DNA from 2 places in the Cobetia sp. MM1IDA2H-1 genome. Region 2 is predicted to be linked to the other one. Evidence: riboswitches for the same ligand, from Rfam matches in the RefSeq annotation. Region 2 holds a riboswitch; the other holds the start of a gene.
What was found. Region 2 has a riboswitch for thiamine pyrophosphate ahead of BOH68_RS05840 (ABC transporter ATP-binding protein). Riboswitches for the same ligand answer to the same signal wherever they lie in the genome.

Region 1 (3,636 bases), 1.8 Mb from region 2:
GGTGGGCTTGGGGAGCGCATGCATCAGGCCATGCTGCGCCACCTGCCCGCAGGCCCCGTGCTGCTGATGGGCTCTGACCTGCCCGCATTGGACAGTCAACGTCTGCGCGAGGCGGCGCGGTGCCTGCATGACCATGAGGCGGTGCTGCAGCCCAGCGAAGACGGGGGATACGGATTGATTGGCCTGAAAGCAGCCTGCCCGGCGGCCTTCCAGCTGGATCACTGGAGCCATGCCGACGTGAGCCGGGAGACTCTTGCACTGCTGGCTCAGGCAGGCAGAAGCGTCGGTTGCCTGCCTGTCAGCTGGGATGTCGATGAGCCTCACGATCTGGTGCGCCTGAGGCGACACTTCCCAGCCCTGATGGCGAACCTCTCCTCCTGTCAGCCTGCATGACATCTTTCCTGCAGCGCATGACACGCTTCCCGCATCGCAGGAAGCCCTTTCAGCATCGCAGATGGCCTCCCAAAGTCGCATGGGTTTTAGGGCGGCAGAGGCTTTTCCTGCACCGCAGGACTGTTACACTCGAGATATCGTGACGTCTGAGTCACAGCTTGACGGGGTGCCGGTAAGACCGGCTGAGATGTCATTCGCACTGTTCGAGGCCTTGCATCGAGGTGCGTGTATGACGATCCCGCCGAACCTGATCCGGTTAGTACCGGCGTAGGGATCAAGCGCGAAGTGTTGCCGCACATCATCTTCACCTCTTCCAGGTGAACGCCGCACCTCCCCCCGCTTTTTCCCTGCAGAATGCCGGACCTGACCACGCTCGAGCCAGACCTTTGCCACTCCATCACGGATTGGCAGCACGCTCACCGAGGGATGCGTCGATGCCCAGCTTTTCAGACCTGACCAGTGCCTGCGCCGAGGAATGGCGCGACTATCTCGAGCATGACTTCGTTCGCCAGCTCGGGGAAGGTCGTCTGCCAGAGGAGTCCTTCCGCCATTACCTGCAGCAGGACTACCTGTTCCTGATCCACTTCGCGCGCGCCTGGGCGCTGGCCGCCTACAAGAGCCGCACCCTCGCGGAGCTGCGTCAGGCCACGGCCAGTCTCGACACCATCCTCAATACCGAGCTCGACCTGCATATCGGCTACTGCAGCGAGTGGGGCATCAGCGAGGATGACCTGAGTGAGCTGCCGGAATCCCGCGCGACCCTGGCCTATACCCGTTACGTACTGGATTGCGGCCAGCGCGGCGACCTGCTCGATCTGCACGTGGCGCTCGCGCCCTGCCTGATCGGCTACGGCGAGATCGCCGAGTGGCTGCTGGACCAGGACACCACCGAGATCGAGGACAATCCGTACGCGGACTGGATCGCGATGTACTCCAGCGATGACTTCAAGGAAGCGGTGGACGCCGAACGTGAATGGCTGGACGCTCGGCTCTCGGAGGTCTCGGAGCGCCGACTGGGCGAACTGGTGGATGTCTTCCGCGATGCGACGCGTCTCGAGATCGACTTCTGGCAGATGGGCCTTGATCGCGACTGATCCGTGGCAGGCCGTCGCCTGACAGGCCGCGCCTGCGCGAACGGAAGACACACCGATTTTCATCGGCCTGGGGACGTGGTCCTCTCGCCAATCATCCAGACACACCACAGGCCATCAGAGCCTGAATGCGAGCACGATGACCTGGGCCAGCACAACGCTCAGCACAGGTCATGCCCGCATTGAATTCTGAGCACGCTTGACGGGGTGCCGGTGGAACCGGCTGAGATTCTGCATGCATCACCTCGCCGCCAAATGGGCGAGGCTGCCAGCAAGGGGTCCCGTGGAACCTGAACCGGTTAGGACCGGCGTAGGAATCAAGCTGATGGTCAGCCGCTGCCCGCGGCCGCCTCGCTCCCGGGCCACCTGTTGGCAAGGAGTCGGCGATGGCCATCCTCTCCCTGCGCACGGTCTTCCCATGATGACGTCTGCCGTGACGTCGCCCTTTGAGGAGACCTGCATGAGCACTACCCCCACGACTCAAGATCCGCAAGCCACCAACGCCGCCGAACCGTCGCTCGCCCCCCAATCTGAGGCTGCGCCGAAGGCGCGCGCACGTGCCGGTCGCAAGGATGGCAGTCGCCATCTCGCCAGCGAAGCCCGCGTCGACGCCGCCGCCATCGCGCCGCTGAGCGGCTCGCGCAAGATCTACATCGAAGGCTCTCGCCCGGACATCCGCGTGCCCATGCGCGAGATCGGCTGCTCGCCGACCCAGACCTCCAGCGGTCTGGAAGAGAATCCGCCGATCGTCGTCTACGATACCTCCGGTCCCTACACCGACCCGGCGGTCGAGATCGACATTCGTCGCGGGCTGGCGCCACTGCGCGAGAAGTGGATCGAGGAACGCGGCGATACCGAACAGCTCAATCAGCTGAGCAGCGAATATGGTCGCGTGCGCCAGGCCGACCTGCGCCTGTCGTCCCTGCGCTTCGAGCTGGACCACCGCCCGCGCCGTGCCCTGCCGGGCAAGAATGTCACCCAGCTGCACTATGCGCGCCAGGGCATCATTACGCCGGAGATGGAATACATCGCGATTCGCGAGAATCAGCGTCGTATCGCGCTGCGTGAGGAATATCAGGGCAGCGACTCCGTCGAGAGCATTCTGGGCCACCAGCACCCGGGGCACAGCTTCGGCGCCAACCTGCCCGACGAGATCACCGCCGAATTCGTGCGTGAGGAAGTCGCGCGTGGCCGCGCCATCATTCCCGCCAACATCAATCACCCGGAAAGCGAGCCGATGATCATCGGCCGCAACTTCCTGGTGAAGGTCAACGGCAACCTGGGCAACTCGGCGGTCACCTCCTCCATCGAGGAAGAGGTCGACAAGATGACCTGGGCGATCCGCTGGGGCTCCGACACCGTGATGGATCTCTCGACCGGCGCCAACATCCACGAGACCCGTGAATGGATTCTGCGCAACTCTCCCGTGCCCATCGGCACGGTGCCGATCTATCAGGCGCTGGAGAAGGTCGATGGCGTGGCCGAGAATCTCGACTGGGAGATCTTCCGCGACACGCTGATCGAGCAGGCCGAGCAAGGCGTCGACTACTTCACCATCCACGCCGGCGTCCTGCTGCGCTATGTGCCGCTGACCGCCAGCCGCGTGACCGGCATCGTCTCGCGCGGCGGCTCGATCATGGCCAAGTGGTGTCTGGCGCATCACGAGGAAAGCTTCCTCTATCGCCATTTCGAGGACATCTGCGAGATCTGCAAGGCCTACGACATCAGCCTGTCACTGGGCGATGGCCTGCGCCCGGGCTCGGTGGCCGATGCCAATGACGCCGCCCAGTTCGGCGAACTCGAGACGCTCGGCGAGCTGACGAAGATCGCCTGGCAGCACGATGTCCAGGTCATGATCGAAGGTCCGGGTCACGTGCCGATGCACCTGATCAAGGAGAACATGGACAAGCAGCTCAGCGAGTGCGACGAGGCGCCCTTCTACACCCTCGGCCCGCTGACCACCGACATCGCCCCGGGCTACGACCACATCACCTCCGGTATCGGTGCCGCGATGATCGGCTGGTTCGGCTGCGCCATGCTCTGCTACGTGACCCCCAAGGAGCACCTGGGCCTGCCCAACAAGGACGACGTCAAGACTGGCATCATCACCTACAAGATCGCCGCGCATGCCGCGGATCTGGCCAAGGGGCAT
Region 2 (3,636 bases):
CGGCCGCTTGCGGGTCCTGCACATCGTCAGCGGCGGGGCGGGTCTGTTGCTCGGTCTCGGCAGCCTGCTTGGCAGAAGCGTCTGGCTCGAGGGTGGCACCGTCCTGCCCGGTCTTGGTGACCGCTGCCGCTGCACTGTCACTGGCGGTCGGGGCCTGGGGCTCGGCGCTGGCGCCAGTCTCGGCTGACAGGGCGAAGGTGCTCAGGCTGAGGGTTGTCAGCAGCGTCGCGAAGAGGCAGGACAGCTTGCCGGAACGGCGGATCGCCGATGGCGAGAATGGCATGGCGGTATTCCTTGTGGTGTCGAGAATGTGAGGCCGTCAGGGCATCGCCTGACAGCCGGAAGCGCTCAGTTCAAACGGGTCAGGCGATCCCGATGCCAGGGCATCAGGCGACGCAGCAGGGCATCCAGCGTGAAATACAGCAGCAGCGAAAAGGCGACCAGCACCAGCAGGGCGGCGAACATCAGGTCGATTTCCATGCGGGCATTGGCATTGAGCATCAGATAGCCGAGGCCCTGGCTTGCGCCGGCCCACTCACCGATGACGGCCCCGATGGGGGCGGCTGTCGCTGCCATGCGCACGCCGGAAGCCAGTGCCGGCAGCGCGGCGGGCAGTTGGACATGCAGCAGCAGTCGCCACGGGCTGGCACCCAGGGTGTGGGCGAGATCCAGCCAGCCCTGAGGGGTCTGGCGCAGGCCGTCGTAGCCGGTGGAGGCCACGGGGAAATAGATGATCAGCGTGGCCATCACGACCTTGGAGAGCATGTCATAGCCCAGCCACAGCACCAGCAGTGGGGCGATCGCGAACAGCGGGATCACCTGGCTGATCAGCAGCAATGGCAGCAGGGTGCGCCGCAGACGAGGGATGAACGCCAGTGCCAGCGCGGTGCTCAGTCCGAGAAGGACCCCCAGTACCAGCCCGCCAAGAATCTCGGCGAAGGTGATGCCGGCGTGGTGTGCCAGCATCGGGGCCTGACGGACCAGCACCTCCGCGACTGCCAGTGGCGCTGGCAGGATGTAGGGCGGCACGGCCGTGGTGATGATCACCAGTTGCCAGAGTCCCAGCAGGACGGCGGCGCTGATGGCGAGATGACGCAGGGCATGCAGGCGTTTCATGGCGTCTCCTCGCCGTCGCGCAGGCGTGTGATCAATTCGGACTGGGCCTGCTGCAGGGCGGGCAGGTCCAGCGGCACCGGGCGAGGCGGCGAGAGCCCGGGCAGGCAGTCGAGCACTGCCCCCTGCTGGCTGTCGCGGCCCGGGCGCAGTACCAGCAGTTGGTCGGCCAGGCGCAGCGCCTCGAGCGGGTCATGCGTGACCATCAACACGGTGCGTCCGTCCAGCAGCCGGCTGGCGAGATCATGCAGTTCGAGTCGCGTGATGGCGTCCACTGCGGAGAAGGGCTCATCCATCATCACCACCGGAGCCTGCTGGTAGAGCGTTCGCGCCAATGCGACGCGTTGGCGTTGCCCGCCGGAGAGGGCGTCTGGCCAGGCCTGCTCGCGCCCCTCCAGACCCACCGCTGCCAGCAGTTCGCGGGCCCGCTCGGTATCGCGAGGGCGACGATGGAGGTCATCTCCCAGACACAGGTTGTCCAGCACCCGGCGCCAGGGCAGCAGCAGGTCCTGCTGCGCCATCCAGGCGACGCGACCCGCCAGTGGCTTGCCATCATCGGTGGTGAGTTCCAGCGTGTGATGGTCGGGCATCTCGAGGCCGGCCAGCAGGCGCAGCAGTGAGCTCTTGCCGCAGCCCGAGCGGCCCAGCAGGGCCGTCCAGCTTCCGGCATCCAGACGCGCCGACAGATCACGAAACAGCGTATGGCTGGCGTAATCGATGCGGGCGTTGTTGAGGGAGAGTCCCAGCGACACAGTGTCATCCGTGGTCAGGCGGCATGCCGAGGGGAGGAAGCACGCAGGGCGCCTGACGCTTGGGCAGGTGACCGGAATTCCCTCCGCCGGTATCAACCGGATCAGGTTCCAGGGGTTGCCATGCGACGTGACGCATCGGCTCTCAGCCCACTTTCGGGCACCCCCATCCAGGCCGACAGTGTACCGTCACCTGCCCGCCGGTTGCATCCCTGCCATCGTCGGGGTGGCTGTCGTGTGGCTATCCTGCATGGCCCGGTGTTGGGTATGCTATCGAGGTATCGCAGCCTCAAGGAGATCAACATGCCTGATACCCCGGATCTCTCGACCTGCTCCAGCGGTTATCCCGTGCCACCGCGGCGACCCGTGATGCCAGACGCGACATCCGTGCCCAATGGCTGGCCGGAGGATGCGCTGACTCGCCGTCTTTCCACCTATCTGGGGCATGCGCTGGAGCCGCTGGCACTTGCCTGGCCGGATAGTGCCAACTGGTTGTGGCGACAGCGTGGCGGCACCCCCGGCCTGATCAAGCTGGCGCGGACCGGCCCGGATCACGACCCCTTCTGGCGAGCGATGCGCGGTGTCTTCGGCGCCGATCGCTGGGCGCAACCTGAGGCCCTGACACGGCTGGCGGGCGCGTTGCCGGCGCGTTTGCCCATCCCTCCGCTGCCGCTGACCTATCTGGGGCGTCTCGATGGCGCGCCCGTCTGGCATCTGCCGTGGTCCAGCGGTCAGCCCAGTGATCTCAGTGACACCTTCTGTGAGATGCTGGGAGATCAGGTCGGGCGGCTGCATCAGGACACCGTGTCCGGCTTTGGTCAGCCCCTTGCCCAGCCCATGCCGCTGCTGCATTGGAATGCCCGCGTGACGCGTTTTCTCGCGCGCCATCCCCTGTCCCACGAGCTGGGGGACCTGCCATCACGCACCTTCTCGCATCCCGCTCGCGCCGTCTGGAGTCTGCCGGACCTGCGCGCGGACCAATATCTGTGCGCCGCCACCGGCTGGGTATGGAGCGACTGGGAGGCTCTGGTGTGGGCCCCGATCGAGTTCGACTGGGCACTGATCGAGTTGTTGCTGGAGACGCCGAGTCAGCGTGAGGCCTTCCTCGCCGGTTATTCGCGTCATGGGCGCATGGTCGATATCGACGGTCAGCGTGAGCTGTGCCGAGCCCTGTTGTGGGCGATGGAAGCCTTCGGTCCGACCCGCTACGCCGAGCTGGCGGCAGCCCCGGCCTGGGTGTCGCCGAGAAGCCTGACATGTTGATCGCAAGTCCATGAATATTTGAGAAATTTCTCTGCAGCCTCGTCGCTGACATGGAATACTGTCTCTGGGCCGTCGCAGACGTGATTCGAGACTTGGTGCCGGGAATGGCGGGGGAGCACACGTGGTAGAGAATCTGAACTATTACTTCTTGCTGGCGGGCATGCTCATCGCCTTGAGCGTGCTGGCAAGTCGGGTCTCGGCTCGTCTCGGCATGCCCCTGCTGTTGCTGTTCCTGGGACTCGGCATGCTGGCGGGGGAGGATGGCGTGCTCGGCATCCAGTTCGATGATGCCTCTACCGCGTACCTGATCGGCAACCTGGCGTTGGCACTCATTCTGCTCGATGGGGGGCTGCGCACCCGCCTCTCGACCTTCCGTGCGGGTCTCAAGCCGGCATTGGTGCTGGCGACCGTCGGGGTCTTCATGACCAGCGGGCTGGTGGGACTGCTGGCCATGTGGCTGTTTGATCTGACCTTGATCGAAGGCCTGCTGGTCGGGGCCATCGTCGGCTCC

Region 1: linked by a shared signal. The riboswitch ahead of thiC (phosphomethylpyrimidine synthase ThiC) and the one ahead of BOH68_RS05840 (ABC transporter ATP-binding protein) in region 2 are both predicted to bind thiamine pyrophosphate.

Annotation. Positions count from the first base shown of each region.
Region 1 is NZ_CM133225.1:3,131,494-3,135,129, forward strand. It holds gene BOH68_RS13345 (TIGR04282 family arsenosugar biosynthesis glycosyltransferase) at 1-393, shown strand, start outside; TPP riboswitch at 546-684, shown strand; gene tenA (thiaminase II) at 828-1,487, shown strand; TPP riboswitch at 1,678-1,818, shown strand; gene thiC (phosphomethylpyrimidine synthase ThiC) at 1,945-3,636, shown strand, end outside.
Region 2 is NZ_CM133225.1:1,360,597-1,364,232, forward strand. It holds gene BOH68_RS05830 (ABC transporter substrate-binding protein) at 1-283, opposite strand, end outside; gene BOH68_RS05835 (ABC transporter permease) at 349-1,116, opposite strand; gene BOH68_RS05840 (ABC transporter ATP-binding protein) at 1,113-1,865, opposite strand; TPP riboswitch at 1,927-2,040, opposite strand; gene BOH68_RS05845 (protein kinase family protein) at 2,166-3,125, shown strand; gene BOH68_RS05850 (potassium/proton antiporter) at 3,247-3,636, shown strand, end outside.